Regions from separate parts of the Kitasatospora sp. NPDC057542 genome, predicted to be linked through region 1. Evidence: predicted binding sites of a transcription regulator. Region 1 holds the regulator's gene; the other holds the start of a gene.
The links. The regulator HrcA, encoded in region 1, represses chaperone genes, less so after heat shock. The targets are predictions, from matches to a motif close to TTNGCACTCNGNNNNNCNGAGTGCNAA.
Positions count from the first base shown of each region.

Region 2: a site for HrcA is predicted at 10,758-10,784, ahead of groES (co-chaperone GroES). Genes of this name have one in related genera too.

Region 1 is NZ_JBHVFE010000062.1:8,511-24,039, forward strand. It holds gene hemW (radical SAM family heme chaperone HemW) at 1-1,073, shown strand, start outside; gene ACFU7Y_RS11070 (hypothetical protein) at 1,114-1,254, shown strand; gene ACFU7Y_RS11075 (DUF3097 domain-containing protein) at 1,245-2,078, opposite strand; gene ACFU7Y_RS11080 (hypothetical protein) at 2,119-2,730, shown strand; gene ACFU7Y_RS11085 (hypothetical protein) at 2,816-3,529, shown strand; gene ACFU7Y_RS11090 (hypothetical protein) at 3,543-4,127, opposite strand; gene htpX (zinc metalloprotease HtpX) at 4,150-5,070, opposite strand; gene hrcA (heat-inducible transcriptional repressor HrcA) at 5,359-6,393, shown strand; gene dnaJ (molecular chaperone DnaJ) at 6,469-7,608, shown strand; gene ACFU7Y_RS11110 (16S rRNA (uracil(1498)-N(3))-methyltransferase) at 7,687-8,436, shown strand; partial or broken gene ACFU7Y_RS11115 (PDZ domain-containing protein) at 8,623-11,812, shown strand; gene ACFU7Y_RS11120 (RDD family protein) at 11,914-12,663, shown strand; gene ACFU7Y_RS11125 (histidine triad nucleotide-binding protein) at 12,715-13,068, shown strand; gene ACFU7Y_RS11130 (ribonuclease Z) at 13,075-13,998, shown strand; gene ACFU7Y_RS11135 (PhoH family protein) at 14,348-15,373, shown strand; gene ybeY (rRNA maturation RNase YbeY) at 15,388-15,529, shown strand, end outside.
Region 2 is NZ_JBHVFE010000042.1:5,091-20,619, reverse strand. It holds gene ACFU7Y_RS08415 (serine/threonine-protein kinase) at 1-789, opposite strand, end outside; gene ACFU7Y_RS08410 (hypothetical protein) at 1,042-1,605, shown strand; gene ACFU7Y_RS08405 (GuaB3 family IMP dehydrogenase-related protein) at 1,709-2,836, opposite strand; gene guaB (IMP dehydrogenase) at 2,997-4,499, opposite strand; gene shbA (RNA polymerase sigma factor ShbA) at 4,773-5,381, opposite strand; gene ACFU7Y_RS08390 (response regulator transcription factor) at 5,828-6,439, opposite strand; gene ACFU7Y_RS08385 (WhiB family transcriptional regulator) at 7,004-7,330, shown strand; gene ACFU7Y_RS08380 (LysR family transcriptional regulator) at 7,430-8,428, opposite strand; gene groL (chaperonin GroEL) at 8,563-10,194, opposite strand; gene groES (co-chaperone GroES) at 10,311-10,616, opposite strand; gene ACFU7Y_RS08365 (hypothetical protein) at 10,865-11,200, shown strand; gene ACFU7Y_RS08360 (SAM-dependent methyltransferase) at 11,520-12,716, shown strand; gene ACFU7Y_RS08355 (polysaccharide deacetylase family protein) at 12,692-13,600, opposite strand; gene ACFU7Y_RS08350 (hypothetical protein) at 13,692-13,952, opposite strand; gene tsaD (tRNA (adenosine(37)-N6)-threonylcarbamoyltransferase complex transferase subunit TsaD) at 13,949-15,055, opposite strand; gene rimI (ribosomal protein S18-alanine N-acetyltransferase) at 15,048-15,529, opposite strand, start outside.

The sequences.
Region 1 (15,529 bases):
CCACCGAGCTGCGCTCCTCCGGGGCGGTCGCCTCGCAGGAGACGTACGCGGACAACGTGGTCGCCGAGATCCGGCTGGCCCGGAAGGTGCTGGGGGAGACGGACCTCCCGGTGCGGACCGTCTTCCTCGGCGGCGGCACCCCGACCCTGCTGCCGGCCCGCGACCTGGTGAAGATGCTCGCCGCGATCCGCGAGGAGTTCGGGCTCGCCGAGGACGCCGAGGTCACCACCGAGGCCAACCCGGAGTCGGTGGACCCGGCGTACCTGGCCGAACTGCGCGAGGGCGGCTACAACCGGCTCTCCTTCGGCATGCAGAGCGCCCGTCCGCACGTCCTGCGGCTGCTCGACCGCCACCACACCCCGGGCCGCCCCGAGGCCTGCGTGGCCGAGGCCCGCGCGGCCGGCTTCGAGCACGTCAACCTCGACCTGATCTACGGCACCCCGGGCGAGTCCGACGACGACTGGCGGGCCTCCCTGGACGCCGCCATCGGCGCCGGGCCCGACCACGTCTCCGCGTACTCGCTGATCGTCGAGGAGGGCACCCGGCTCGCCGCCCGGGTCAAGCGCGGCGAACTGCCGATGATCGACGACGACGTGCACGCCGACCGCTACCTGATCGCCGAGGAGGCGCTCGCCGCCGCCGGCTACTCCTGGTACGAGGTCTCCAACTGGGCCACCACCCCCGAGGGCCGCTGCCGCCACAACGAGCTCTACTGGACCGGCTCCGACTGGTGGGGCGCCGGCCCCGGTGCCCACAGCCACGTCGGCGGCGTCCGCTGGTGGAACGCCAAGCACCCCGCCGCCTACGCCCGGGCCCTCGCCGAGCACCGCACCCCGGCCCTGGCCCGCGAGGTGCTGGCCGACGAGGACCGCCGCGTCGAGCGCATCCTCCTCGAACTGCGCCTGGTCGACGGCGTCCCCCTGGACCTCCTCACCGACACCGGCCGCAAGTCCGCCGCCCGGCACCTCGCCGACGGCCTCCTCGCCGCCGGCCCCTACGAGCAGGGCCGCGCCGCCCTCACCCTCCAGGGCCGCCTCCTCGCGGACGCGGTCGTACGTGACCTGGTGGACTGAGTGTCGCTAACGTGGTGTCAGCCGTCGGAGGGGGCGCGCAATGACCGCCATCGATGACCGGATGATGGGAGTCTTCGAGAACCTGGAGGTTCCGGAAGGCGTCGAGGCCGAGCTCATCAGGGGGCAGGTCGACCTGCTCGACATCACCCTGGACACCTCGGAGTTCCAGACCTACTCCTGACCGGGCAGGGCCGTGAAGTCGATCAACTCCTCCACCCGGCCCAGCAGTTCGGGCTCCAGGTCCTTGTAGGAGTTCACCTTCGAGAGGATGTGCTTCCAGGCCGCCGGAGTGTCCACCGGCCAGCCGAGGCGGCGGCAGGTGCCCTCCTTCCAGTCCTCGCCGCGGGGGACGGCGGGCCAGGCGGGGATGCCGACGGAGGCGGGCTTCACGGCCTGCCAGATGTCGATGTAGGGGTGGCCGACGACCAGCACCGAGTCGCCGGTGACCCTGGCGGCGATGCGGTGCTCCTTGGTGCCGGGGAGCAGGTGGTCGACCAGGACGCCGAGGCGGCGGCCCGGGCCGGGGGCGAAGTCGGCGACGATCGCGGGCAGGTCGTCGATGCCGCGCAGGTACTCGACGACCACGCCCTCGATCCGCAGGTCGTCGCCCCAGACCCGTTCGACCAGCTCGGCGTCGTGCCGGCCCTCGACGTAGATGCGGGACTCCCGGGCGATCCGGGCGCGGGCGTCCGGGACGGCGATCGAGCCGGAGGCGGTGCGGGCCGGGGTGCGCGGCGCCGCCGGGCCGGTGGGGCGGACCAGGGTCACGACCCTGCCCTCCAGCAGGAAGCCGCGCGGCACCAGCGGGAACACCCGGTGCTTGCCGAACCGGTCCTCCAGGGTGACGGTGAAGCCCTCGGCGGTCTTCTCGCAGCGCACCACCGCCCCGCAGAAGCCGGTCGCCGCCTCCTCGACCACCAGGTCCCGCTCGGCGGGCACCTCCGGGGCGGGGGCCTGGTTCTTCCACGGCGGGGTCAGGTCGGGTCCGTACTGGCGGCTGCGCATACGGGTGATCATAGGGATCGGGCGCTGGCATGATCACCGCATGCACCGCTTCCACTCCCGCGCCGTCCGGGCCGGCACCTTCCTGTTCCTCGTGCTCTCCGGGGCGGCCTTCGGCCTCGTGAAGGACAGCCGGCCGCAGTACACCGGCGCCGCCGTGGCCGCCCTCGGGGCCGCCTTCGTGCTGTACGTCGTGTCGGAACTGGCGAGTACCGGGGGCGCCGGGGCGGCCGGTGCGGCGGAAGCCACCGCACCGGCCGGGACCGCCGGCGGCGGGGTGCCGGAGCGGGACGAGCCGGGGGACGACCAGGACCTGGAGCTGTGCGACGTCTGCGGCCGGACGGAGCCCAGGACGGTGGACCGCGGGGGTCTGGAGCTGCCCGAGGGGTGGCTGGCCCTGGAGATCGACCGCCGGTCCGCCGAACTGCTCGTCCGGACGTACTGCTCCGAGGAGCACATGCGCCTGGACCTCTCGGGCCCGCTGCCCGCCCCGGAACCTTTCCGGGGCGAGCCCGGCGACCCCTGGGACGGGGCCCCGCGAACCGTCGGGGACCGGCTCGCCGAGGTGGCCTGGGCCCTGGGGCTGTTCCTCCTGAGCGGCTTCCTGCTGCTCGGGTGCGGGCTGGCGGCCCGGTTCCTCATCGGACTGCTGTAGCGGACGGCGTGCTGAGGACGTGAGAGCCCGGGAGCGCCCGTGTGGGAGAGTGCGGGGCGAATCACGAATCCTGGGGGTGGGATCGGTGCGCACACGTCACGGCGCGGTGGTGGGGATCGTTCTGGCGGTTCTCGGCGTGTCGGCCTGCACGGCTGACCAGAAGGCGGGGCCGGAGGCCGCTGCGGCCTTCACCCCGGTGCCCGCGCCCAAGAGCCTGCGCGAGGGCCTGCTGACCCAGGAGCGGCTTCCCCGGGGGTTCCGGCTGAACAAGGTGACGGTCGAGCCGACGTCGACCGCCGCTTCGGTCACGCCCGTCCCCATCGCCTCGCTTCGGTGCGACGAACTTGAGGTCGACTCCTTCATGACGACGCACGCCCCACCCCTGGAGAACGTGGCGGTGGGCCTGGAACGGACGCCGACCGGCGGCGAGGACGACGGCTGGTTCGGCCGGGAGTCGCTCGACCGCTACGTGCCCGGCCGAGCGGCCGAGGTCATGGACGCCATCCGCGGCGCCGCGAAGCGCTGCGCATCCTTCACCACCACACTCACGGACGGCACGAGGATCCGGGAGACCGCGTCCGTCACGCCGGCCGGGGTGCCGGCTGACGAGAGCCTTCTGATCCACTTCACCTCGGCCTTCCCCGGGGACTCAAAGCCGTTCGAGAAGGTCACCGGTTTCGTCCGCCAGGGCGACGTGATCCTCGTGGTGCAGCACTCCTCCAGCCGGAAGCCGTCCACGGACGCCCAAGAGGTCCTCGCCGCCGCCGTGAAGGCGTACCGCTCGACCGCCGGCGGCTGACGCCCGCGCACCGTCACAGACCCGGTGCGCCCCAGACCGGGAACCAGCGGCTCAGGTCCTTCTCCAGCCGCAGATCGTTCCCCAGCATCGCGTTGACCTGCAGCTCCAGCGGGCTGTTGCGCTTCTCCCCGCCGCCGGGCATCGGGGCGAAGGGGTAGAACGTGCCCCGCTTGTAGAGGTAGACCAGGGCCAGCGAACGCCCCTGCGGGTCGCGGAAGGCGACGAGCGAGCAGAGCAGCTGCGGCCCGAAGCCGTTCGCCTCCAGCTCGCTGTTGACCGCGTGCAGGTCGTTCACCAGCTCCGGCAGTTCCTCGGGCCGGTGCCGGGCGAGCAGCCAGGAGTAGCCGTAGCCGTCCGTGGAGGCCTCCACCGGGACGCCGCCGCGCTCGGTGTCGGCGTCCAGCAGCGCCCGGACCTGCTGCTCGACCTGGACGAAGGCCGCGCCCTCGACGGCGGCGAAGCAGACCGAGCCGAGCCCGGTGGGGGTGAACCCGGCCCCGGCCTCCAGGGTGAGCGCGGCGGACGGCACGCCGAACAGCTGGTCGAGGTCGGGCTTGACGGGCTTGGTGCGGCCGAACAGGGCGTCCAGGATTCCCACGGCGGTCCTTTCACATCGGGGGTCAGCGGCCGAGCTGCTCGGAGATCCTCGCCAGCTGCGCCAGCCGCTTCTCCAGCGTCGGATGGGTGGAGAACAGCTGCGAGGCGGTCTCCCGGGCGCTCAGCGCGGGGGCGAAGTAGAAGGCGTTGTACGGCTGCGACTTGCGCAGGTCCTCGGTGGGGATGGCCGCGATCTGCCCGGTCACCTTGGTGAGGGCCGCAGCCAGTGCGCTGGGCCGGCCGGTGAGCTGGGCGGCGGCGCGGTCGGCGGCCAGCTCGCGGTAGCGGGACAGCAGCCGGGTGAGCAGGAAGCTGATCGCGTAGACGACCATCGACACCAGCGGGACGACCAGGGCCACGATGGCCGCGTTCTGGTCGTTGTTGTTGCGCCCGCCGCCCATGAACCCGCCGTACATCGCGATCCGGGTCATCGCCCCGGCGAGGACGCCGAGGAAGCCAGCGATCGTCATCACCGCGACGTCCCGGTGGGCGACGTGCGACAGCTCGTGTGCGAGGACGCCCTCCAGTTCCTCGGGCTCCAGCCGGCGCAGCAGTCCGGTGGTCACGCAGACCACCGCGTTCTGCGGGTTGCGGCCGGTGGCGAAGGCGTTCGGCATGTCGTTGTCGGCGACCGCCACCCGGGGCTTGGGCATGTCGGCCAGGGCACAGAGCCGGTCGACGGTGCCGTGCAGCTGGGGGAACTGCTCCGGGGACACCTGGTGGGCGCCCATCGCCCGCTCGGTGATCTTGTCGCTGAACCAGAACTGGGCGACGAACAGCCCGCCGGACAGCAGGACGATCAGTGGCCAGGCACCGCGCAGAAGCGCGATCAGCAGGCCCGTGAAACCGACGTACAGCAGCCCGATCACGAACATCGTCGCGACCATGCGGCTGGTCAGGCCGCGATCGGGTGCGAAACGGGTGTGCTGGCCCGAGCTCGACATCGCTTGCTCCTCCGTTCGCCGTCGCTATCGATGCTGCCACCCGGACGGCCTCCCGGCACCATCCCGGCGCCGGGAGGATCGAACCGTCGGCGCCCCGCGGGCCGTGGGCGGAACTGCGGGGAGGATCACCCCGGTCGGGCCGTTCCTGCCGTAGGACCCGGGCCTTACACTGGCAGGTACGGATTTGGCACTCGCGTGTTCAGAGTGCCAAGGCCGGGGCCTCCCGGAGCGGCCCGCAGCAGCAAGGGACACAGTCGGACAACGTGCGAAGACGGAGGTGCGTGCCCCATGGCCGGTGAGGTCCGCCAGCTGGACGACCGCAAGCTCGCCGTGCTCCGCGCGATCGTGCAGGACTACGTGGGCACCGAGGAGCCGGTCGGTTCCAAGGCCCTGGTGGAGCGGCACAACCTCGGGGTGTCGCCGGCGACCGTCCGCAACGACATGGCGGCGCTGGAGGAGGAGGGCTACATCCACCAGCCGCACACCAGTGCCGGCCGCATCCCGACCGACAAGGGGTACCGCCTCTTCGTCGACAAGCTCGCCGAGATCAAGCCGATGAGCGCCCCCGAGCGCCGGGCCATCCGGCACTTCCTGGACGGCGCGGTCGACCTGGACGACGTGGTCGCCCGCACCGTGCGGCTGCTCGCCCAGCTGACCCGGCAGGTCGCGGTGGTGCAGTACCCCTCGCTGTCGCGCTCCACCGTCCGGCACATCGAGCTGGTGGCGCTGGCCCCGGCCAAGGTGATGCTGGTGCTGATCACCAACACCGGTCGGGTCGAGCAGCGGATGGTCGACTGCCCGGGCGCGGTCGGCGAGACGGTGCTGGCGGACCTGCGGGCCCGGATCAACGCGAGAGCCACCGGCCGGCGCCTCCCGGAGGTCCCGGGACTGCTGGAGGAACTCCCGGCGCACTTCGAGCAGGCCGACCGGCCGACCGTCAGCACGGTCCTGGCGACGCTGTTCGAGACGCTCGCCGAACAGAACGAGGAACGGATCATGCTGGCCGGCACGGCCAACCTGACCCGCTTCGGGCACGACTTCCCGCTCACCATCCAGCCGGTGCTGGAGGCCCTGGAGGAGCAGGTCGTCCTGCTCCGCCTCCTGGGTGAGACCGCGGACGCCGCGATGACGGTCCGGATCGGGCGGGAGAACGCCTACGAGGGGCTGACTTCCACCTCGATCGTCTCGGTCGGCTACGGTTCGGGCGACGAGAGCGTGGCAAAACTGGGTGTGATCGGTCCGACCCGGATGGATTACCCGGGCACAATGGGGGCGGTGCGAGCGGTGGCGCGGTACGTGGGCCAGATCCTGGCCGAGTCCTAGCAAAGGCCGCCGTTAGAAATCTAACGGGGGCGTCCAGTCGCAGCACTACTACAGGCGGAACAAGCGGAGCATTTGGTGGCCACGGACTACTACGCGGTACTCGGCGTCCGACGGGATGCGGGGCAGGACGAGATCAAGAAGGCGTTCCGGCGCCTGGCACGCGAACTGCACCCGGACGTCAACCCGGACCCGAAGACGCAGGAGCGGTTCAAGGAGATCAACGCCGCCTACGAGGTGCTCTCCGACCCGCAGAAGCGTCAGGTCTACGACCTCGGCGGGGACCCGCTGTCCCCGGGCGGCGGGGGTGCGGGCGGCTTCGGCGCCGGCGCGGCGGGCTTCGGCTTCTCCGACATCATGGACGCCTTCTTCGGCGCCGCGGCCGGCCAGCGCGGCCCGCGCTCGCGCACCCGCCGCGGCCAGGACGCCATGATCCGGCTGGAGATCACCCTGGAGGAGGCCGCCTTCGGCACCACCAAGGAGCTCCAGGTCGACACCGCCGTCACCTGCACCACCTGCAGCGGCGAGGGCGCGGCCCCCGGCACCTCGGCGCAGACCTGTGACATGTGCCGCGGCAAGGGTGAGGTCTCCCAGGTCACCCGGTCCTTCCTGGGCCAGGTCATGACCTCCCGCCCCTGCCCGCAGTGCCAGGGCTTCGGCACCGTCGTTCCGACCCCGTGCCCGGAGTGCGCCGGCGACGGCCGCGTGCGGGCCCGCCGCACCCTGACCGTCAAGATCCCGGCCGGTGTCGACAACGGCACCCGGATCCAGCTGGCCGGCGAGGGCGAGGTCGGCCCCGGCGGCGGCCCGGCCGGCGACCTGTACGTCGAGATCGCCGAGACCACCCACACCATCTTCCAGCGGCGCGGGGACGACCTGCACTGCACCGTCACCATCCCGATGACGGCGGCCGCGCTCGGCACCCAGGTGCCGCTGCAGACCCTGGACGGCCTGGAGGAGGTCGACATCCGGCCCGGCACCCAGTCCGGCCAGTCGATCCCGCTGCACGGCCGGGGCATCACCCACCTGCGCGGTGGCGGCCGGGGCGACCTGATAGTGCATGTCGAGGTGAAGACGCCCGGCAAGCTCGACGCCGAGCAGGAGGAGCTGCTGCGCCGCCTCGCGGTGCTGCGCGGCGAGGAGCGGCCGGCCGGCCAGTTCGCGCCGGGCCAGCAGGGCCTCTTCTCCCGGCTGAAGGACGCCTTCAACGGCCGGTAGCCGTCCGCGGAGGGGTGCCGGGGGAAGTCCCCCGGCACCTCTTCCGTGTTCCCGTCCCACTCCTGGAGGTTCTCCGTCATGACCGCGCCCGTCTTCGTCGTCGAGACCGAGCGGATCGCCGCCGCCGTGCCCGGGGCCGTGGTGCGCCTGGACGGCCCGGAGGGGCGGCACGCGGCCGCGGTGAAGCGGCTGGAGCCGGGCGAGGCGGTGACCCTGGCCGACGGGCTGGGGCTCGGCGTGGACGGCACGGTCGCCGGGGTGCTCGGCAAGGACGCGATCGACGTGACGGTCGCCGCCGTGCGCCGGGAGCCGGAGCCCGCGCCGCGGATCGTGGTGGTCCAGGCGCTGCCCAAGGGCGACCGCGGCGAGCTGGCCGTGGAGACCATGACCGAGGTCGGCGTGGACGTGGTGATCCCGTGGGCCGCCTCGCGCTGCATCACCCAGTGGAAGGGCGAGCGCGGCGCCAAGGCGCTCGCCAAGTGGCGGGCCACCGCCCGGGAGGCGGGCAAGCAGTCCCGTCGGCTGCGCTTCCCCGTGGTCCGGGACGTGATGACCACCCGGCAGCTGACGCCGGTGCTGGCGCAGGCCGCGTTCGCCGCCGTGCTGCACGAGGAGGGCGCCGAGCCGCTGGCACACGCCGGGCTGCCGGAGGGCGGGGACATCGTGCTGGTGGTCGGCCCGGAGGGCGGGGTCTCCCCGGAGGAGCTGGCCGCGTTCGCCGAGGCGGGGGCCAAGCCGTACCGGCTGGGCCCCTCGGTGCTGCGCACCTCCACCGCCGGGGTGGCCGCCGGCGCGCTGCTGCTCGGGCGCACCGGCCGCTGGTCGTAACGGACGCTGGTCGTAACGGCGGTCGGGGCCGCCCCGACCGCCGTCCGCGGGGGTGCCGGGAGTCTGGGAAAAACGGCGCGGATCGTACGCGCACCTGCCTAGGCTGGCCGGGTGACGGACTCCCTGAGCACCTCCCCGAGCACCTCGGCGGGCGCCTACCTGCGCCATCCCCACCTGCACGGCGACCTGGTCGCCTTCGTCGCCGAGGACGACCTCTGGCTCGCCCCGCTGGACGGGAGCCGGGCCTGGCGGCTGACGGCGGACCACCTGCCGGTCCACCACCCGAGGTTCTCCCCGGACGGGCGGCACCTCGCCTTCACCTCCACCCGGGACGGCGCCCCCGAGGTCCACGTGGTGCCGGTGGACGGCGGCCCGTCGCGCCGGCTCACCCACTGGGGCAGCAACCAGACCCGGGTGCTCGGCTGGACGGCCGACGGCAGCCCGATCGCCGTCACCAGCGCCGGTGAGGCCAGTTCGCGCCGCACCTGGGCGCACGCCGTGCCGCTGGACGGCGGCGAGCCGCAGCGGTTGCCGTACGGGCCGGTCGGCGGGCTCGCCTTCGAGCCGGGCGGGGACCGGGTGCTCCTGAACAGCGTCAACGGCCTCGATCCGGCCTGGTGGAAGCGGTACCGGGGCGGGCGGGCCGGCAAGCTGTGGCTCGGCCGGGACGAGTTCGCCCGCGTCCACGCGGAGCTGGACGGGCAGTTGGACTCGCCGCTGTGGGTGGCCGGAGAGGGAGGGCAAGGCGGCAGGATCGCCTTCCTGTCCGATCACGAGGGCGTCGGCGAACTGTGGTCCAGCCGCCCGGACGGCACCGACCTGCGCCGCCACACCGCCGACCCGGACGGCTTCTACGCCCGCAACGCCACCACCGACGGCACCCGGGTGGTCTTCCACCGGGCCGGCGACCTCTGGCTGCTGGACGACCTGGAGGGCGCCGAGCCGCGCCGGCTGGACGTCCGGCCGGCCGGCCCGCGGGCCGGGCGCCGCCCCCGCCCGGTGCCCGCCGCGCACTGGCTGGAGTCCGTCGCCCCCGACCGCACCGGCCGGGGCAGTGCCGTGGTGGTGCGCGGCAGCGTGCACTGGCTGACCCACCGCGAGGGCCCGGCCCGGGTGCTGGACGAGACCCCTGGCGTGCGCGGGCGCCTGGTCCGGGTGGTGCCGGGCGAGGACGGCGCCCAGGGCGTGCTGTGGGTGTCCGACGCCGAGGGCGAGGACGCCCTGGAGTACGCCCCCGACCTGCACGGTGCCGAGCGCCGCCGGCTGGCCGCGGGGCAGCTCGGCCGGGTCAACTCGCTGGTGGTCTCCCCGGACGGCAAGCAGGCCGCGCTCGGCGTGCACGAACGGCCGGGTACTGCTGGTCGCGCTGGCCGACGGCGCCGTGCACGAGCTGGACCGCAGCGCCGACGGCGAGCCCGGCGGGCCGGCCTTCAGCCCGGACTCGGCCTGGCTGGCCTGGTCGCGCCCGGTGCGCGGGATGGGCCCGCACTCGCTGCGCCAGATCGTGCTGGCCAACCTGGCCACCCGGACGGTCGGCGAGGTCACCCAGCCGCGCTTCGTGGACACCTCGCCCTCCTTCACCGCGGACGGCCGCTACCTGGCCTTCCTGTCGGTGCGCAACTTCGACCCGGTCTACGACGCGCACGTCTTCGACCTGTCCTTCCCGAACGGCTGCCGCCCCTACCTGGTCACGCTGGCCGCCGACACGCCCTCCCCGTTCGGGCCGCAGCGGGCCGGGCGCCCGCTCGGCGGGGAGGAGGACGAGCCGAAGGCCAGGAAGGCGGACGGCGAGGAGGCGTCGGCCGACGCCGCGCCCGTGACCAGGGTGGACCTGGACGGCATCGCCGACCGGATCGTGCCCTTCCCGGTCGAGGGCGGCCGCTTCGAGGAGCTGGCCGCCGCCAAGGACGGCGTGCTCTGGACCAGGGCCCCGCTGATGGGCGAACTCGGTGACGAGGCAGCCTCGTTGGACGACGACCGGCCCCGCCCGGTGCTGGAGCGCTTCGACCTGAGGAAGCGCCGGGTCGAGCAGCTGGTGCACGGCCTGGACGACTTCGCGGTCAGCGCGGACGGCACCCGGGCGGCCGTGCTGGACGAGGGAGAGCTGCGGATCGTCCCGGCCGACCACAAGGGCGGCGACGACGAGGAGACCACCGTCGACCTCGCCCGGCTGCGGGTGACCGTCGACCCGGCCGCCGAGTGGCGGCAGATGTTCGCCGAGAACGGCCGGCTGATGCGGGACAACTTCTGGCGCCCCGACCTCTCCGGCGTCGACTGGGCCGGGGTGCTGGAGCGCTACCGGCCGCTGGTCGAGCGGGTCGGCTCGCACGACGAACTGGTCGACCTGTTCTGGGAGGTGCACGGCGAACTCGGCACCTCGCACGCCTACGTGCTGCCGTACGGCCGGTACACCGAGCCGGCCCGGCGCCAGGGCCTGCTCGGTGCCGACCTGGTCCGGGACGGCGAGCGGTGGCGGATCGCCCGGATCCTGCCCGGGGAGTCCTCCGACCCCCGGGCCCGCTCGCCGCTGGCCGCGCCCGGCGCCGCGATCCGCCCGGGCGACGCGGTGCTCGCCGTCAACGGCCGCCCGGTGGACCCGGTCGCCGGCCCGGCCCCGCTGCTGGCCGGCACCGCCGGGCAGCCGGTCGAGCTGACCGTGGCCGGGAAGGACGGCACCGACCGGCGCCACCCGGTGGTCGTCCCGCTCGCCGACGAGGAGGCGCTGCGCTACCACGACTGGGTGGCCGGGCGGCGGGCCGCGGTGCGCGAGCTGTCCGACGGGCGGCTGGGCTACCTGCACCTGCCCGACATGCAGACGGCCGGCTGGGCCCAGCTGCACCGCGACCTGAGCAGCGAGATGGCCAGGGAGGGCCTGGTCGTCGACGTCCGCGGGAACCGGGGCGGCCACACCTCGCAGCTGGTGATCGAGAAGCTGGCCCGCCGGATCATCGGCTGGGACGTCATCCGGGACACCGACCACCCGGTGCCCTACCCGGCGGACGCCCCGCGCGGCCCGGTGGTCGCGCTCGCCGACGAGTTCACCGGCTCGGACGGCGACGTGGTCAACGCCGCCGTCCAGGCGCTCGGGATCGGCCCGGTGGTCGGCACCCGCACCTGGGGCGGGGTGATCGGCATCGACAGCCGCTACCGGCTGGTCGACGGCACCCTGGTCACCCAGCCCAAGTACGCGTTCTGGATGGAGAACTACGGCTGGGGCCTGGAGAACCACGGCGTCGACCCGGACGTCGAGGTGCCGTTCGCCCCGCACCACTGGGTGGCCGGGGAGGACCCGCAGCTGGCCGAGGGCGTGCGGCTCGCCCTGGCGAAGCTCGCCGAGACCCCGGCCCGTACGGCGCCGCCGCTGCCCTGGGCGTAGCGGGGCCTGACCTCCGGAGCGGGAAGTCCGGAGCAGGACGTCGGCCCGTCCGACCTCCTGCTCCGGAGCACGGGGGCGTGGGTAGGATGCGGGGCTGTTTCTTGATCTACAGCTCACGGGGGAACCAGATGGCGCAGGGCTACCCGCCGCCGCAGTACGGCCAGAATCCTTACGCGCAGCAGCCGCAGCCGTACCCGCCGGCACAGCCGCACCAGCCGCAGCCGTACCCGCAGGCGCAGCAGCCGTACCCGCCGGCACAGCCGTACCCGCCGCAGGGTTACGCACCGCAGGGGTACGCGCAGCCGCAGGCACCCGCGCCGCAGGGGTACGCGCGGCCCTATCCGAACCCCTACCCGCAGCCGGAGCAGCCGCGGCGGGCGCTGCCGCCCTGCCCCAAGGAGGCGGGCGGCGGGCGGCGGTTCCTGGCGATCGTGCTGGACTGGCTGTTCGCGATCGGCCTCGGCTTCGTCGCCGCCAACGCCGCGAGCCGCCCGAAGACCAGGCACGTGGCCGGCCACGCCGTGCAGAGCGGTGGGCCGGTGATGCCCTACTTCGTGGCGCTGCTGGTGGTCGGCCTCGCCGCGTCCTTCCTCAACCAGGTGGTGCTCGCCCGGCTGACCGGCTTCAGCGTGGGCAAGGGGATCATGGCGATGCGGGTGGTGCGCCGCAAGGGCGTGATGCGGCCGAACACGTGGCGGCTCACCAGGCGCTGGCTGATCGGTTTCGTCATCCTCGCGGTCGCCTTCCTCACCGAGGACTTCGACACGGACGAAGGAGACGTCGTCGGCATGCGCGCGGTGCGCTGGAAGCACCTCCAGGAGTACCAGCAGGCCGTAGCCTCGCTCGGCTAGGCTGCGCCCGTACGGCCCCACCACTCACGTACCGATCCCGAGGAGAGAAGCATGGCCGGCGAGCCGCAGCCCGACTGCCTGTTCTGCAAGATCGTGGCGGGCGAGATCCCGGCGACCGTGGTGCGCAAGACCGAGCGCACCCTCGCCTTCCGCGACATCGCCCCCAAGGCGCCCGTGCACGTCCTGGTGATCCCGCACGTGCACTACCCGAACGCGGCCGCGCTGGCCGCCGCCGAGCCGGAGATCGCCGGCGAGCTGCTCGCCGAGGCGGGCGCGGTGGCCAGGGACGAGGGCATCGAGGACTACCGGCTGATCTTCAACACCGGTGGGGGCGCCGGGCAGACCGTCTTCCACGCGCACGTCCACGTGCTCGGCGGCATGTCGATGACCGAGCGCATGGTCTGACCGCACGTGTCCCAGCGCGAACTCGTCGTCCTCGGCACCGCCAGCCAGGTGCCCACCCGGCACCGCAACCACAACGGCTACCTGCTGCGCTGGGACGGTGAGGGCCTGCTGTTCGACCCCGGCGAGGGCACCCAGCGCCAGATGCTGCACGCCGGGGTCACGGCCACCCAGATCACCCGGATCGCGGTCACCCACTTCCACGGTGACCACTGCCTGGGCCTCGCCGGGGTGATCCAGCGGATCAACCTCGACCGCGTCCCGCACCCGGTCGACGTCTACTTCCCGGCCTCCGGCGAGGTCTACTTCGAGCGGCTGCGGCACTCCACCGCCTACCACGAGACCGCCGTGCTGCGGCCCCGGCCGATCGACGAACCCGGGCCGCTGCCCGCGCCCGGCGCCCGCTTCGCGCTGGACGCCGTCCGGCTGGACCACCCGGTGGAGTCCTTCGGCTACCGGCTGTCCGAGCCCGACGGCCGCCGGCTGGTGCCGGAGAGGCTCGCCGCGCTCGGCGTGCACGGGCCGGCGGTGGGCCGGCTCCAGCACGAGGGCGCGATCGAGGTGGACGGCCGCACCGTCACCCTGGGCGAGGTCAGCGAGCCGCGGCCGGGCCAGAAGTTCGCCTTCGTGATGGACACCCGGCTGTGCGAGGGCGTGCACCGGCTCGCCGAGGGCACCGACCTGCTGGTGGTCGAGGCGACCTTCACCGACGCCGACGCCCGCCTCGCCGAGGAGCACGGCCACCTCACCGCCGGACAGGCCGCCAAGGTCGCCGCCGAGGCCGGGGTGCGCACCCTGGTGCTGACCCACTTCTCCCAGCGCTACCCGGACCTCGGCCAGCACCTGGCCGACGCCCGCAAGCACTTCGACGGGGAGCTGGTGCTGGCCGCCGACCTCGACCGGGTGCCCGTCCCGGCCCGCCGCCCGTCGTGAACGCCGTGAACGCCGTGAACGCCGTGAGCGTCGGGAAGAGCAGGCGCGCCGCGAGCGCTGTGAACGTCGTGAACGTCGTGAACGGCGGGAAAAGGGCTCGCGTCGGCCCCCGAACTGCCGCAGCATCATCGGGTGCGGCCCCGCCGCCCGCCACGGCGATCACGCTCGCGGCGTACCCTGGTGCCCCGGAGACACCGAGCGGCACCCGACACCACGGATGGGATGAGGCAGGCCCCAGCGCCGACCTATGAGTGACACATCGCAGACCCGTACCAACGGACAGTCGCGCCCCGACCCGGCCGACGACGGCCGCGTCAGCGCCCGGATCGTCATCCCCGAGAAGCACCCGATGGTCACCCTGCTCGGCACCGCGGACTCGCTGCTGCGCGTGATCGAGCAGGGCTTCCCCGCCGCCGACATCCATGTGCGCGGCAACGAGGTGACCGCCACCGGAGTCCGGGCCGAGGTCGCCCTCGTGCAGCGGCTCTTCGACGAGATGATGCTGGTGCTGCGCACCGGCCAGCCCCTGACGGAGGACTCCGTGGAGCGCTCCATCGCCATGCTCCGCAGCCAGGACCCGGACAGCCCGGCGCCCTCCCAGGTGTTCACCGCGAACATCCTGTCCAACCGGGGCCGCACGATCCGCCCGAAGACCCTCAACCAGCAGCGCTACGTCGAGGCGATCGACCGGCACACGATCGTCTTCGGCCTCGGCCCGGCCGGCACCGGCAAGACCTACCTGGCGATGGCCAAGGCCGTCCAGGCCCTCCAGGCCAAGGAGGTCAACCGGATCATCCTGACCCGTCCGGCGGTCGAGGCGGGGGAGCGGCTGGGCTTCCTGCCCGGCACCCTCTACGAGAAGATCGACCCGTACCTGCGCCCGCTGTACGACGCGCTGCACGACATGATGGACCCGGACTCCATCCCGCGCCTGATGGCGGCCGGCACCATCGAGGTCGCCCCGCTCGCGTACATGCGCGGCCGCACCCTCAACGACGCCTTCATCATCCTCGACGAGGCCCAGAACACCTCGCCCGAGCAGATGAAGATGTTCCTCACCCGCCTCGGGTTCAACTCCCGGGTGGTGGTCACCGGCGACACCAGCCAGATCGACCTCCCGGGCGGCACCCGCAGCGGCCTCAAGGTCGTCCAGGAGATCCTGGCCGACGTGCCCGACATCCACTTCTCCGTCCTCACCAGCACCGACGTGGTCCGCCACAAGCTGGTCGGCCGGATCGTGGACGCCTACGAGCGCTGGGACGCCCGCCAGGAGGCCGAGGAGGTCGCCCCGGCGGCCCGCAAGCCCGCCCAGCGGCGCCCCGGCAAGGCCACCGCGCTCCGCGCACCCCGACAGTCCCATCGCACCGAAAGCTGAGCACACAGCCCGTCATGTCGATCGACATCGCCAACGAGTCCGGTTGGGACGCCGACGAGGAAGCCATCCTCGACGTCGCCCGCTTTGCACTGGACAAGATGCGGATCCACCCGCAGTCCGAACTGTCCGTGATCCTGGTGGACGGTGCGGCGATGG
Region 2 (15,529 bases), on a different contig from region 1:
GGCGTCCAGCCGCTCGGCCGGGTCCTTCGCCAGCAGCCCCTCGATCACCGGCAGCAGCGGCCCGGCGTTCACCGGCGCGGTCAGGTCCTCGGTCATCACCGCGGTCAGCGTGGCCAGCGCCGAGCCCCGGTCGTACGGCGGCCGGCCCTCGACCATCGCGTACAGCGTGCCGCCGAGCGACCACAGGTCGGCCGGCGGCCCGGGCTTCTGCCCGCGGGCCCGCTCCGGCGAGATGTACGAGGGCGCGCCGACCAGCATCCCGGTGGAGGTGACCGAGGCGTCGCCCTCCACGCTGGCGATGCCGAAGTCGGTGAGCACCACCCGGCCGTCCTCGCCGATCAGCACGTTGGACGGCTTGACGTCCCGGTGCAGGATGCCCAGCGCGTGCGCCGCGCTGAGCACGCCCAGCACGTCCAGCGCGATCTCCGCCGCCCGGCCGGGCGTCAGCGGCCCGTCCTCCCGCACCACGTCGGCGAGCGAGCGGGACTCGACCAGTTCCATGACGATCCACGGCCGGTCGTCCTCGTCGACCACGTCGAAGACCGTCACCGCCGAACTGTGCCGGATCCGCGCGGTCGCCTTGGCCTCGCGCAGCGTCCGGGTGATCAGCCGGTGCTTCTCCTCCTCGTCGACGCTGGCGTTCATCCGCAGTTCCTTGACCGCGACGGTCCGGCCCAGCATCTCGTCCTCGGCGCGCCATACCGTGCCCATGCCGCCGCGCCCGAGCACGCCGTTCAGGCGGTAGCGGCCGGCCAGGAGGCGGCCGGTGGAACCCTGCGCCTGGGTCATTCGGAACGTTCCCCCATGTGCTGCCGGCGGTCGTGGTGACGGCGCGTCGGCCCACCTGGGTCCCGAGCGCCCAAGCCTCCATCATCCCCTGTCCCGGGAGCCCTCGACCACCCGGCCCCCGACCCAAGCCGGGACGAACCGGAACGGGTACGGCGCTCCGTGCCCGATCTGTGATCGAAAACTCGCCAAGATCTGTCCGGGTCACTGCTACCGTTCGGCAGCTCATCGTCTTTCCGGGGGGATTCGACGCCCATGACCGTACCCGCACCGGGCACTGACGGCCCATCGACCCGGCCGCTCACCGCCCAGCACTACTCGGTCGCACCGGCCCCGGCCACCCCCGAGGGCTACGTCGCCCCCGGCATGCCGGGCGCCCCGGTGACCGGCTTCGAGCCCACCGAACCCGCGCCCCGCCCCGTCCCCCGCCGCCGCACCGCCCTGGCCGTGGTCCTGGCCCTGCTCGCCATGCTGCTCGGCGGCCTCGCCTACGGCAGCGCCCCCCTGCGCGCCGCCGACAGCCTCGGCTGGCTGGCCATCGCCCCGGCCGGCCTGGTCGCCCTCCCCCTCGGCCGCCTCGGCGGCCAGGGCCGCTTACTCCCCCCGCTCGGCGCCCTCCTCGCAGCCGGCGCCCTCCTCCTCGGCCAGCTGATCGAACACCTCCGCCGGATCCACGCCGACGGCCCCGCCCCCCACGGCCTGCTGCACGACACCGTCGCCACCTGGCGCGCCGACCTGCGCCCCCTCGACGCCGCCTTCTACGCCATCGCCCTCATCGGCGGCTTCCTGCTCACCCGCCGCACCGCCACCCGCAGTTGACCCCGCCCCGCCCCCTCCCGAAAGCCCCGCCCCCGCCCCGGAAGACCGAAAGGCCCCCGCCGTCTCCCCGGCAGGGGCCTCCCTCACGACGAAAACCCGAGCCTCAGCGGTGGTCGAGCGCCGGGTTGACCGTCACCTCGACCCGCTGGAACTCCTTGAGCTCCGTGTACCCCGTGGTCGCCATCGCCCGCCGCAGCGCACCGAAGAGGTTCATGGTCCCGTCCGGCGTGTGCGAAGGACCGGTCAGGATCTCCTCGGTGGTGCCGACCGTCCCGAGGTCCACCCGCTTGCCACGCGGCAGCTCCTCGTGGACGGCCTCCATGCCCCAGTGGAAGCCCTTGCCCGGGGCGTCCGTCGCACGGGCCAGTGCCGCACCGATCATCACCGCGTCGGCGCCGCAGGCGACGGCCTTCGGGATGTCGCCGCTGTAGCCGACGCCACCGTCCGCGATCACGTGCACGTAGCGGCCGCCGGACTCGTCCATGTAGTCGCGGCGGGCCGCCGCCACGTCGGCCACGGCGGTGGCCATCGGCACCTGGATGCCCAGCACGTTGCGGGTGGTGTGGGCGGCACCGCCACCGAAGCCGACCAGCACGCCGGCCGCGCCGGTCCGCATCAGGTGCAGCGCCGCGGTGTACGTGGCGCAGCCGCCGACGATCACCGGGACGTCCAGCTCGTAGATGAACTGCTTGAGGTTGAGCGGCTCGGCGGCGCTGGAGACGTGCTCGGCCGAGACGGTGGTGCCGCGGATGACGAAGACGTCGACGCCGGCGTCCACCACGGCCTTGGAGAACTCGGCGGTGCGCTGCGGCGAGAGCGCGGCGGCGGTGACCACACCGGAGTCGCGGACCTCCTGGATCCGCTGCTTGATCAGCTCGGCACGGATCGGCGCGGCGTAGATCTCCTGGAGCCGACGGGTCGCGGTGGGCGCGTCGGTGATCGCGGCGATCTCGTCCAGCAGCGGCTGCGGGTCCTCGTAGCGGGTCCACAGGCCTTCGAGGTTCAGCACGCCCAGACCGCCGAGGCGGCCGATCTTGATGGCCTGCTGCGGCGAGACCACGCTGTCCATCGGGGCGGCCAGGAACGGCAGCTCGAAGCGGTAGGCATCGATCTGCCAGGCGATCGAGACCTCCTTCGGGTCCCGGGTACGGCGGCTGGGGACGACGGCGATGTCGTCGAAGGCGTACGCCCGGCGGCCGCGCTTGCCTCGCCCGATCTCGATCTCGGTCACTTCGAGCCCTTCTGCTGTGTTGCTCATGCCCGCCGGGTCACCCCGGCCGCACCCCAGTATCCCGTACTGCCGCTGCTCCCGCCCCGACGGCCCACGGCCCGGACAGCCCGAAGGGCCCGCCGCCGTGGTCCGGCAGCAGGCCCTTCGGTGGTCCGGCGGGTCAGCGGGTCGAGTAGTTCGGCGCCTCGACGGTCATCTGGATGTCGTGCGGGTGGCTCTCCTTGAGGCCCGCCGAGGTGATCCGGACGAAGCGGCCCTTGCTCTCCATCTCGGCGACGGTGGCGGCGCCGACGTAGCCCATGGTCTGGCGCAGGCCGCCGACCAGCTGGTAGAGCACGGTCGACAGCGGGCCGCGGTACGGCACCTGGCCCTCGATGCCCTCGGCGATGAGCTTCTCGTCGGAGGTGATCTCGCCCTGGAAGTAGCGGTCCTTGGAGAAGGACTTCGCCTGGCCGCGGGACTGCATGGCGCCCAGCGAGCCCATGCCGCGGTAGGACTTGAACTGCTTGCCGTTGATGAACAGCAGCTCGCCCGGGGACTCCTCGCAGCCGGCCAGCAGCGAGCCGAGCATCACGGTGTCGGCACCGGCGGCCAGCGCCTTGCCGATGTCGCCCGAGTACTGCAGGCCGCCGTCGCCGATGACCGGCACGCCGGCCGCCTGGCAGGCCTGGGCGGCCTCGTAGATGGCGGTGATCTGCGGGACGCCGATGCCGGCGACCACGCGGGTGGTGCAGATGGAGCCGGGGCCGACGCCGACCTTGACGCCGTCCACGCCGGCGTCGATCAGCGCCTGGGCGCCGTCCCGGGTGGCCACGTTGCCGCCGACGACGTCGATCTTGACGGCGGACTTGATCTTCGCGATCCAGGCCAGCGCGTTGTGGCTGTGGCCGTGCGAGGTGTCCACCACCAGGAAGTCCGCACCGGCCTCGACCAGGGCCTGGGCCCGGTCGAACGCCTCGGCGCTGGCGCCGACGGCGGCGCCGACCAGCAGCCGGCCCTCGGCGTCCTTGGCGGCGTTCGGGTACTGCTCGGCCTTGACGAAGTCCTTGACGGTGATCAGGCCCTTGATCCGGCCCTCGTCGTCGACCAGCGGCAGCTTCTCGATCTTGTGGCGGCGCAGCAGGGCCATCGCGTCGACCCCGGAGATGCCGACCTTGCCGGTGATCAGCGGCATCGGGGTCATGATCTCGCGGACCTGGCGGCTGCGGTCCGACTCGAAGGCCATGTCGCGGTTGGTGACGATGCCGAGCAGCTTGCCCGCCTCGTCGGCGATCGGCACGCCGGAGATGCGGAACTTGGCGCACAGCGCGTCGGCCTCGGCCAGGGTGGTCTCCGGGCCGACCGTGATCGGGTCGGTGACCATGCCGGACTCGGAGCGCTTCACCAGGTCGACCTGGTTGGCCTGGTCCTCGACCGACAGGTTGCGGTGCAGCACGCCGACGCCGCCCTGGCGCGCCATCGCGATGGCCATCCGGGCCTCGGTGACCTTGTCCATCGCCGCGGAGAGCAGCGGGATGTTGACGCGGACGTTCCGGGAGACCCGGGAGGAGGTGTCCACCTGGTTCGGCAGCACCTCGGAGGCCCCGGGCAGCAGCAGGACGTCATCGAACGTGAGCCCGAGCATGGCGAACTTCTCGGGTACGCCTGCGGCGTTGTAAGACATTTGGGGGGTACCTTCCGTGGCCGGCCTAATCCGCTCACGCCCTGAGGGTGGGGGCGCATTCATCGCTCACTCGCGCAGACCGCCGAAGCCGGGTGCAATGGGAGGATCCTCCAAGGGGACCCCGCGCGCACCCGTGAAACTTTGGCAACCCGCCCAGGCGCCGATACCCCATGGTACTGGCACCGCGAATGTGTCCTCGTGTGCCCTTGACAACAACCCCGCCCCGTGGCCCATTCCCCGCAAGCGGCGCGCACCCGGTGGAACCGGCACGGATCAGGAGGACTCCTCCGCGAGCGCCCGCAGCCGGCTGAGCGCCCGGTGCTGGGCGACCCGGACGGCACCCGGTGACATCCCCAGCACCTCGCCGGTCTCCTCCGCCGACAGCCCGGCGGCCACCCGCAGCAGCACCAGTTCGCGCTGACGGGCCGGCAGGTTGGAGAGCAGTTCCTTCGCCCAGGCCGCGTCGCTGCTCAGCAGCGCCTGCTCCTCCGGGCCGAGCGCCTCGTCCGGCACCTCCGGCAGGTCGTCCTGCGGCACGACGGTCGAACCGGGCCCGCGCATCGCGGCCCGCTGGAGATCGGCGATCTTGTGCGCGGCGATCCCGTAGACGAAGGCCTCGAACGGGCGCCCCTGGTCCTTGTACCGGGGCAGTGCGCAGAGCACCGCGACGCAGACCTCCTGCGCGACGTCGTCCACGTGGTGCCGGGCCCCGCCGGGCAGGCGGACCAGCTTGGCGCGGCAGTACCGCAGCGCCAGCGGGTGGACGTAGGCGAGCAGCGCGTCGATCGCCGGGCCCTCGCCGCGCACCGCGGCCGCGACCAGCTCGCCCACCAGCGGCGAGCCACCCCTTCCGAGCACCGGCGGACGGCCCGGCCCGGTCATACCGGCGGAACCGCCGGGATCGGCGTACGACGGATCGTGGCCCGGACCGGAGGGCTCGGCCTCCACCGGGTCCGCCTGGCCGGCCGCACCGGCGACGTCGTCGCGCATCGGTCCATGGTGCCTGGTCGAGTGGGAAAACGCGGCACCGCGTCCGGAGTTGTGCACCGGAACGTTATGCGGTGCCGCACCGTACGGCGTGCCGCGCACCACCAGCCCCTCCTGCACCGTGCCGCCTCCCGCCCCGCCGTCGTCGGTGGTGGTCCCGTCCGTCGTGCCGTCCACCGAGTGTCCTGCGGCTGCGTGGTTCGCCGCAGTGCCTGTCCGCTGGTCCCCGAGGTGCTCCACTCCTCCATGGTGCAACCTCGGGACCGTAACGTCACACGCCCGTGCTGCGCCCGCTCCGGGAACCGCCGACGGCGCGCCGCCACCGGCGGCGCCGCCGGTGGTCAGCGGACCAGGCCCCAGCGGAAGCCCAGCGCCACCGCGTGCGCCCGGTCGGAGGCCCCGAGCTTCTTGAACAGTCGTCGGGCGTGGGTCTTGACGGTGTCCTCGGAGAGGAACAGCTCGCGGCCGATCTCGGCGTTGCTGCGGCCGTGGCTCATGCCCTCCAGCACCTGGATCTCACGCGCCGTCAGGGTCGGCGCCGCACCCATGTCGGGGCTGCGCAGCCGGCGCGGGGCGAGCCGCCAGGTCGGGTCGGCGAGGGCCTGGGTGACGGTGGCCCGCAGCTCGGCGCGCGAGGCGTCCTTGTGCAGGTACCCGCGGGCGCCCGCGGCCACCGCGAGCGCGACACCGTCGAGGTCCTCGGCGACGGTGAGCATGATGATCCGCGCGCCCGGGTCGGCGGACAGCAGCCGCCGGACCGTCTCGACCCCCCCGAGGCCGGGCATCCGGACGTCCATCAGAACGAGATCGGAGCGGTCGGCCACCCAGCGGCGGAGGACCTCCTCCCCGTTCGTCGCGGTGGTGACCCGGTCCACACCGGGTACGGTCGCGACCGCGCGGCGAAGCGCCTCGCGGGCGAGCGGGGAATCGTCGCAAACGAGAACGGAAGTCATGACCGTCGTCCTCCGCAGCTGATCCGCGTCACGTTGAGCCTCCTGGCTGGTACGAACCTCTCCGACACGGCCGATCGGCGACGGACTCCGTGCCGATCGCCCCAACCTGCCCGCGATCGTTCCGACGTCCGGCGCCCGCTGACCGCCTCCGCACTTCCAACGACCGTCACTCGAATGAGTTACGGCCTTCGGAGCCACCTCCACCACTGTACGTGGCCAACCCATTACCGATCAGCCGCATCGCGGTGCACACGCCGCACTTTTCCGCAGCTCGCGCGCGGTCGGCGCGCGACCCGCACACCGATTCGGCACGTCGCGCGCCCGTCGGCCACCCGATTGCCACGCCCGCGCCCGGCGGAGCGCTTGCCCGCTATGCCCGCTTTTATAGCTTTCGTATGGTCATTGACTGTTGTGCCAGTGTGTGGGTGACTTGTCCATGGAGTTGCCTTAAGTCATATTTCCAGGTGTCCATACCAGCGCATTGAAGCCCCGCCGCACCGCTCGGCAGCCAGCCCCCCGCCGAACGCCCGGCCGACGGCCGACAGCCTCTGAAGGGAATGAGCCATGGCAGATTTCTCCCGCCTCCCCGGTCCCAACGCGGACCTCTGGGACTGGCAGCTCTCCGCAGCCTGCCGTGGCGTGGACAGCTCGCTCTTCTTCCACCCCGAGGGCGAGCGCGGGGCTGCCCGCAGTTCGCGCGAGGCCAGTGCCAAGGAGGTCTGTATGCGCTGTCCGGTGATCGCCGAGTGCGCGGCGCACGCGCTGGCGGTCCGTGAGCCGTACGGCGTCTGGGGCGGGATGACCGAGGACGAGCGCGAGGAGATGCTGGGGCGCTCGCGGCACCGGCTGGTCGAGGTCCCCCTGGCCCCGCCGGCGGTCGCCCAGCGCTAGACCCGTCTCCATGAGCGTCGTGAAGAAACGTTTCTTCGTGACGCCTCAGCCTGTCGGCTCACCGTACGTGCAGGGCCACGGCAGCCCCGTCACCCACCGTCAGCGATCGGCGGCCGCCCCCGCCAGCCGCTCCAGCATCAGCGCCACGGCCGGCACCTCGGCCAGGTCCGGCAGGGTCAGCGCGACCACCTGGCGCACCGCGGGCGCCCCGGAGGCCGTCCGCACCGGCACCGTCGACACACCGTCAGGGCGCACCGACTGGAGCGCCAGGCGAGGCAGTACCGCCACCCCGAGCCCGGCCGCCACCAGGCCGACCACCGCCGGGTAGTCGTCCGTCGCGAAGTCGATCCGGGGCTCGAAGCCCGCACCGGCGCACAGCTCCACCAGGTGCCCCCGGCACTGCGGGCAACCGGCGATCCACTGCTCCCCCGCCAGCTCGGCCAGCTCCACCGCCCCGCCCCGCCCGGCCAGCGGATGAGCGGCGGGCAGCAGGCCCACCAACGGGTCGTCCAGCAGCGGGGTGGCCACCAGATCGGACCAGTCGGTCCCGGCGGTCAGCTGCTGCGCCTCCAGGTTGGCCTCGGCCCGGGCCTCGCGCGGCGTACCGTGCGCGGGCGCCGGGAGCGCGACGGCGCCGTCGGACTGCGGGTAGCGGAAGGCCAGCGCGATCTCGCACTCGCCGCCGCGCAGCATCGCCAGCGACTCCGGCGGCTCCGCCTCGACCAGCGACACGCGCACCCCCGGATGGCCGTCCCGCAGGCGGGCGACCGCGGGCGGCACCAGGGTGGAGCTCGCGGTCGGGAAGGAGACCAGCCGCACCCGTCCGGCCCGCAGCCCGGCGATCGCGGCCACCTCCTCCTCGGCGGCACAGAGCCCGGCCAGGATTCCGGTGGCATGCTTGAGCAGGACCCGGCCGGCCTCGCTGAGCTGCATCCCGCGGCCCGAGCGGACCACCAGCGGGGTGTCCACCGACTTCTCCAGGGCCTTCATCTGCTGGCTGATGGCGGGCTGCGTACACCCCAGCTCGCGGGCGGCGGCGGAGAAGGAGCCGGTGCGTGCGACGGCACGCAGGACGCGCAGGTGGCGGGCCTCGATCATGCCTCAGTTATAAGGCAATCTTTGCGTTCTGCAAAATTCCACTGATAGTTGAAAGGTCAAGGGCGGACGGCCAGAGGCCCGGCCCGCCTCCCCTCGCGGGGCGCGGACCGGGCCTCCGGTCAGTGGTTCGGGCCTCAGTGCGAGTGGCCGTGGCCGTGCGAGTGGCCGTGACCGTTGTCGGCCTCCTCCTCCTTCTTCTCCACCACGAGGGTCTCGGTGGTGAGGAGCAGGGAGGCGATCGAGGCGGCGTTCTCCAGGGCGGAGCGGGTGACCTTGACCGGGTCGATGACGCCGGCCTTCACCAGGTCGCCGTACTCGCCGGTGGCGGCGTTGTAGCCCTGGCCGATCTCCAGCTCGGAGACCTTGGAGGTGATGACGTAGCCCTCCAGGCCGGCGTTCTGGGCGATCCAGCGCAGCGGCTCGTGCAGCGCCTTGCGGACCACGGCGACACCGGTGGCCTCGTCACCCGACAGGCCCAGGCCGTCGTTCAGCACCTTGGCGGCGTGGACCAGGGAGGCGCCACCGCCGGCGACGATGCCCTCCTCGACCGCGGCGCGGGTCGCCGAGATGGCGTCCTCCAGGCGGTGCTTGCGCTCCTTCAGCTCCACCTCGGTGGCGGCGCCGACCTTGATGACGCAGACGCCGCCGGCCAGCTTGGCCAGGCGCTCCTGCAGCTTCTCGCGGTCCCAGTCGGAGTCGGTCGCGGCGATCTCGCCCTTGATCTGGGCGACGCGGCCGGCCACGGCCTCGGCGTCACCGGCACCGTCGACGACCGTGGTCTCGTCCTTGGTGATGGTCACGCGGCGGGCGGTGCCCAGCACGTCCAGGCCGACCTGGTCGAGCTTGAGGCCGACCTCCTCGGAGATGACCTGGCCACCGGTCAGAACGGCCAGGTCGCCGAGGATCGCCTTGCGGCGGTCGCCGAAGCCCGGGGCCTTGACGGCGACGGCGTTGAAGGTGCCACGGATCTTGTTCACGACCAGGGTCGACAGCGCCTCGCCGTCGACGTCCTCGGCGATGATCAGCAGCGGCTTGGAGGCACCGCCCTGGAGGATCTTCTCCAGCAGCGGCAGCAGCTCCTGGATGGAGGAGATCTTGCCCTGGTTGATCAGGATGTACGGGTCCTCCAGGACCGCCTCCTGCCGCTCCGCGTCGGTGACGAAGTACGGCGACAGGTAGCCCTTGTCGAACTGCATGCCCTCGGTGAAGTCCAGCTCCACGCCGAAGGTGTTCGACTCCTCGACGGTGATGACACCGTCCTTGCCGACCTTGTCGATCGCCTCGGCGATCAGCTCGCCGACCTGGGTGTCCTGGGCGGAGAGGGAGGCGACGGCGGCGACGTCGTCCTTGCCCTCGATCTCGCGGGCGACGGAGAGCAGGTGCTCGGAGACGGCGGCGACGGCCTTGTCGATGCCCTTCTTCAGGGCGGCCGGGCCGGCACCGGCGGCGACGTTGCGCAGACCCTCGTTGACCAGGGCCTGGGCCAGCACGGTGGCGGTGGTGGTGCCGTCACCCGCGACGTCGTTGGTCTTGGTGGCGACCTCCTTGACGAGCTGCGCGCCAAGGTTCTCGTACGGGTCGTCCAGTTCGACCTCGCGGGCGATGGTGACACCGTCGTTGGTGATGGTCGGGGCACCGAACTTCTTGTCGATGACGACGTTGCGGCCCTTGGGGCCGATGGTCACCTTGACGGTGTCGGCCAGCTTGTTGACACCGCGCTCCAGCGAGCGGCGGGCGTCCTCGTCGAACTGCAGGATCTTCGCCATGTTCCCTATTCCCTCGGGGCTGCGGCCGGCCCACCGGCCGCCGAACTACGTGAACCAACAACCACGCCCCGGGCCACTGTCACTGAGGACACGGATCCGGGGCGGGTCGGGACGTCTTACTTCTCGATGATCGCGAGAACGTCGCGGGCGGAGAGCACCAGGTACTCCTCGCCCTGGTACTTCACCTCGGTGCCGCCGTACTTCGAGTACAGGACGATGTCACCCACGGCGACGTCGAGCGGCAGACGCTGGCCGTCCTCGAAGCGGCCCGGGCCGACGGCCAGGACGACGCCCTCCTGGGGCTTCTCCTTGGCGGTGTCCGGGATAACCAGGCCGGAGGCCGTGGTGGTCTCGGCGTCGAGCGGCTGGACCACGATGCGGTCCTCGAGCGGCTTGATGGCAACCTTGCTGCTGGTGGTCACGTCCGAGCTCCCCTTCGGAGATTACGGGGTTTTCTAACGGGTAGGGGCGAACCTGCGGGCCTGCCGTCGCGGGGGTCAGACACGCGTCTTCGCGTTAGCACTCCCCCAGTGGGGAGTGCCAAGGATGACCATAGGCCGGTGTTAGCACTCAGTCAACCAGAGTGCCAACGACGCGCCCTGAAGTCTCGTGCGACGGATGAGTAGTCGTACTCATGTGCGACGCCGGGCCGGACGGCCAGACTCCTGCCATGGCCTCGATCCCGATGCGCGTCGGCCCGACCCGGCCCAAGGACGCGGCTCTCGCCCTGCTGGCACTGCCCCTGCTGGGAGGCGTGCTCCCATTCGTCGTCTTCTACTTCATCGCCTGCCTCGGCAGCGGTCCCGGCGCCGGGGACGACGGGGACGGGCGCGGGTGGGCCTTCCTGGGCGTCGGGATGATGGCCGGCCCGGTGGCCGCCCTCGTGGCGGGCGTCCTGGTGGCCGTACGCAGCCGGCGCTCCGGCTACCAGTTCCTCCCGGTCGCCGCCGCGCTCTCGCCGTTCCTGCTGCCCGCGATCCTCTCCTCGGGCGTCCTGTGGCGGTGAACCGACCGCCGATCCGCCCGCGCACGCACTGGGCGGCGGACCTGCTGCTCTCCCTGGTGGTGCTCACCGCGGGCCGCCGTGGCGGCGCCCTTCGGGACAGCGGCGTGCTTCGTGCCCGGCATGCTCGTCCACTCGTGGACGGTCGCGCCGGTCGTCGGCGTCGCGGCCCTGCTCGCAGCGCTGGGACCGACCGCCCGCGGCACCTGGCGGCTCGGCTACGGATCACGCCGTACGTCGCGGTGGCGGCTGCGCTCCTCCGGCCGCCGGGGATCCGGCCGGCCGGCCGCCTCCACGCCCTCTGACCGGTCAGAATGACCCCGTGGACATCGAGAACCTCCAGCCGCTGCTGACGCCCGAGGGCCAGGCCCTGCTCGCCGAGTTGCGCGAGTTCACCCCCGAGGAGGAGCTGGCGCTGGCGACCCGCCTGCGGCGGGAGCACCCGGCGGATCTGGTGTCGGCGGCGTTCGGGCAGGCGCGGCTGCGGCAGCGGGCCCGGGCGAAGTTCGGGGCGGACGCCGACCTGATGTACTTCACGCCCAACGGGGTCGAACAGTCCACCCGGCGCAGCGTGGCCGAGTGGCGGGCGCAGCGGTTCGCCGGGTTGGGCGTACGACGGCTGGCGGACCTGTGCTGCGGCATCGGCGGGGACGTGCTGGCGCTGGCCCGGGCGGGCATCGAGGTGCTGGCCGTGGACAAGGACCCGGCGGCCTGCGCCGCCACCGCGGCCAACGCCGCCGCGCTGGGCCTGGCCGGGCTGGTCGAGGTGCGCTGCGCGGACGTCGCCGAGGTGGACGTCACCGGTTACGACGCGGTGTTCACCGACCCGGCCCGGCGCACCTCGCGCGGCCGGGTGTTCGACCCGGAGGCGTACGCCCCGCCGCTCTCCTGGGCGATCGAGGCCGGCCGGCGGACTCCGATCGGCGCGCTGAAGGTTGCGCCGGGCATCCCGCACGAGGCGGTGCCGGAGGACGCCGAGGCCGAGTGGGTCTCCGACCACGGCGACGTCAAGGAGGCGGTGCTCTGGTTCGGCACCGGGGCCGCGAGCCCGCACCGCGCCACCCTGCTGCCGCAGGGCGCCAGCCTGACCGGCGGCGACCTGCCCGACCCGCCGGCCGGCCCGGTCGGGCGCTACCTGTACGAGCCGGACGGCGCGGTGATCCGGGCGCACCTGGTGGCCGAGGTGGCCGGGCAGGTGCGCGGTCGGCTGATCGACCCGAAGATCGCCTACCTGACCTCGGACGAGCTGGTCGCCACCCCGTACGCGCACGCCTTCGAACTCACCGACGTGCTGCCGTTCAACATCAAGAAGCTGAAGGCGCTGCTGCGCGAGCGCGGGGTCGGCACGGTGGTGATCAAGAAGCGCGGGATGGCGATCACCCCGGAGGAGCTGCGCCGTCAGCTCAGGCCCTCCGGGCCGAACACCGTCACGGTGATCCTCAGCCGCACCGACCACGGGCCGCTGATGATGCTGGGACAGCCCGTACGGGCCGCTCAGGACGCGGGCGCCTGGATGTAGTCCTCCAGCCGGGCCACCGAGAAGCCCTGCTCCTGGATCCGGGCCAGCAGGTCGCCGAACATCTGGGTCATCGTGGCGCCCTTGAGCTCCTTGGGGCCGCGGAAGTGCGCCAGGATGATGTCGCCGGGCTTCAGCTTCTTGTCGCCGGCCTGGTACTGCATGTCGTGGATCTGCATCGACTCGCGCCACAGCACTATGGCGCGCGGGCCGCACTCCTGGACCGAGGTGTTGAGCGTCGGGGTGTTGGCGCCGTCGCCGAACGGCGGGCGGAACAGCAGCGGGGCGGTGCCGTACTGCTGGGTGAGCGCGGACTGGTCGTCGCAGATCTCGGCCTTCTGCTTCTCCGGCGAGAGCTTGCTCATCACCGGGTGGGTGACGGTGTGGTTCTGGATGTGGTTGCCCAGCGCCTGGAGCGGCTTGAAGTAGCCGTAGTCGTTCTTGACTATGTCCTTGGTCAGGAACATCGAGATCGGCACCTTGAGGTCGGTGAGCATCTCGACGAACTTCGGGTCCTTCTCGGCGCCGTCGTCGATGGTGATGAAGACGACCTTGTCGCTCGTCTTCACATCGCTGAACACCGGTACGGTGCCGGTGCGTTCGAGCTTGACGGGCTTGTCGGCGGGCGGCGCGGGGGCCGGGGCGAGCGGCTTGAGGTTCCACTTCGCCCAGGCCGCGGCGTCGCCCCCGGCCAGGGTCGTGCCGGGCGTGGTGGCCGCGGCGGCCGGCGCGGCGCCGGCGGACTGGGGTGCGGCCGGTGCGGCCGTGGTCGCGGCCGGGGCGGCGCCGGCGCCACCCCCGTTGTCGCCGCACCCGGTGGCGAGGGCCAGCAGGGCCAGCGCCCCCGCCGCGTACGTCCTGGTCCTGCTCCGCCCGTCCCTGCTCACCGCACCGCGCTCCCGGTTCCCGTCCAGCTGCCTCTCAGCTATGCACGGTAACGGCCGGGGCGATGGTTCCCCGTATCATCCGCTTTTCGGATTACTCGACGTGCTCACTGGTGAAGGACCAGCGGTGCACCGGGCGGCCGAGCAGTTCGGTCGGCGGGTCGGCGACGGGCGCGGGCTCGCCGCTCCACCAGGTGATCAGCAGCACTCGCTCCCCGGGGGCGGAGAGCAGTTCGGCGCGCTCCAGGCCGGCCGCGCCACGGACTGCGGGCAGCGCGAACTCCCGCACCCAGGAAGCGAGTTCAGCCCCCCGACCGGTCGCCGCCCGGGCCTCCCACATCGCCGCGACGGTCATGCCGCGCCGCCGCCGAGGGCGTCGTAGGCCTGGCCGTGGAAGTCGCCGTGCCCGATGTCCGCAGCCGGCACGTGGACGTCGGTGACCGGCAGCGAGGAGTCCGCCGACAGGTCGAAGGCGGAGGGCGCGCGGTCGCGCCACACCATCTCGGCACCCAGCGCCGCCACCATCGCGCCGTTGTCGGTGCACAGGCCCGGCCGGGGCACCCGCAGCCGGATGCCGGCCCGGTCGCAGCGCTGCTGGGCCATCTCGCGCAGCCGCGAGTTGGCCGCCACGCCGCCGCCGATCATCAGGTGGTCGACGCCGTTGTCCTTGCACGCCTTGACGGCCTTGCGGGTGAGCACGTCGGTGACCGCCTCCTGGAAGGACGCCGCCACGTCGGCGATCGGCACCTCCTCGCCGGCCCGGCGCTTGGCCTCCACCCAGCGGGCGACGGCGGTCTTCAGGCCGGAGAAGGAGAAGTCGTACGCGGGGTCGTTCCTGCCGCTGAGGCCACGGGGGAAGGCAATCGCCCCGGGGTCGCCCTCGCGGGCCGTGCGGTCGACGATCGGGCCGCCGGGGAAGCCGAGGCCGAGCACCCGGGCGACCTTGTCGAAGGCCTCTCCGGCCGCGTCGTCGATGGTCGCGCCGAGCGGGCGGACGTCGCTGGTGATGTCCTCGCTGAGCAGCAGCGAGGAGTGCCCGCCGGAGACCAGCAGGGCCATCGTCGGCGAGGGCAGCCGGCCGTGCTCCAGCTGGTCGACGCAGATGTGCGAGGCGAGGTGGTTGACCCCGTACAGCGGCTTGTCCAGTGCCCAGGCGTACGCCTTCGCGGCGCTGACGCCGACCAGCAGCGCACCGGCCAGGCCGGGGCCGGCGGTGACGGCGATGCCGTCCAGGTCGCTCGCCTTGATCCCGGCGGTGTCCAGGGCGCGCTGGATGGTCGGGATCATCGCCTCCAGGTGCGCGCGGCTGGCGATCTCCGGGACGACGCCGCCGAAGCGGGCGTGGTCGTTGACGCTGGAGGCGACCGCGTCGGCCAGCAGCGTGGTGCCGCGCACGATGCCGACGCCGGTCTCGTCGCAGGAGGTCTCGATGCCGAGGACGAGCGGTTCGTCAGCCATGGCGGGTGTCCTCAATGTCCTTCGGGTCAGTGCTGTCAGTGCTCGGGTGGTCGAGGCGCATCACCAGCGCGTCGACGTTGGCCGGCTGGTAGTAGCCGCGCCGGATGCCCACCGGTTCGAAGCCGTGGCGCTCGTACAGCCGCTGGGCGCGCGGGTTGTCCACCCGCACCTCCAGCAGCAGCTCGGCGCACTCGCGCCGGGCGGCCTCCCGGATCAGGTCGGTGAGCAGCGCCGCGCCGAGGCCGGCGCCCTGGCGGCGCTCGTCGACGGCGATGGTCTGGACGTCGCCCTCGCCGGCGATCGCCATCAGCCCGGCGTAGCCGACGATCGTGCCGTCCGGGGCGGCCGCGACGGTGTAGTGGCGGGTGCCGCCGGGGTGGGATTCGGCCAGCTCGGACCAGAACATCCCGGCGGACCAGGCGTCCTCGGGGAAGAGCCGCAGCTCCAGATCCAACACCGGCGCGATGTCCCACC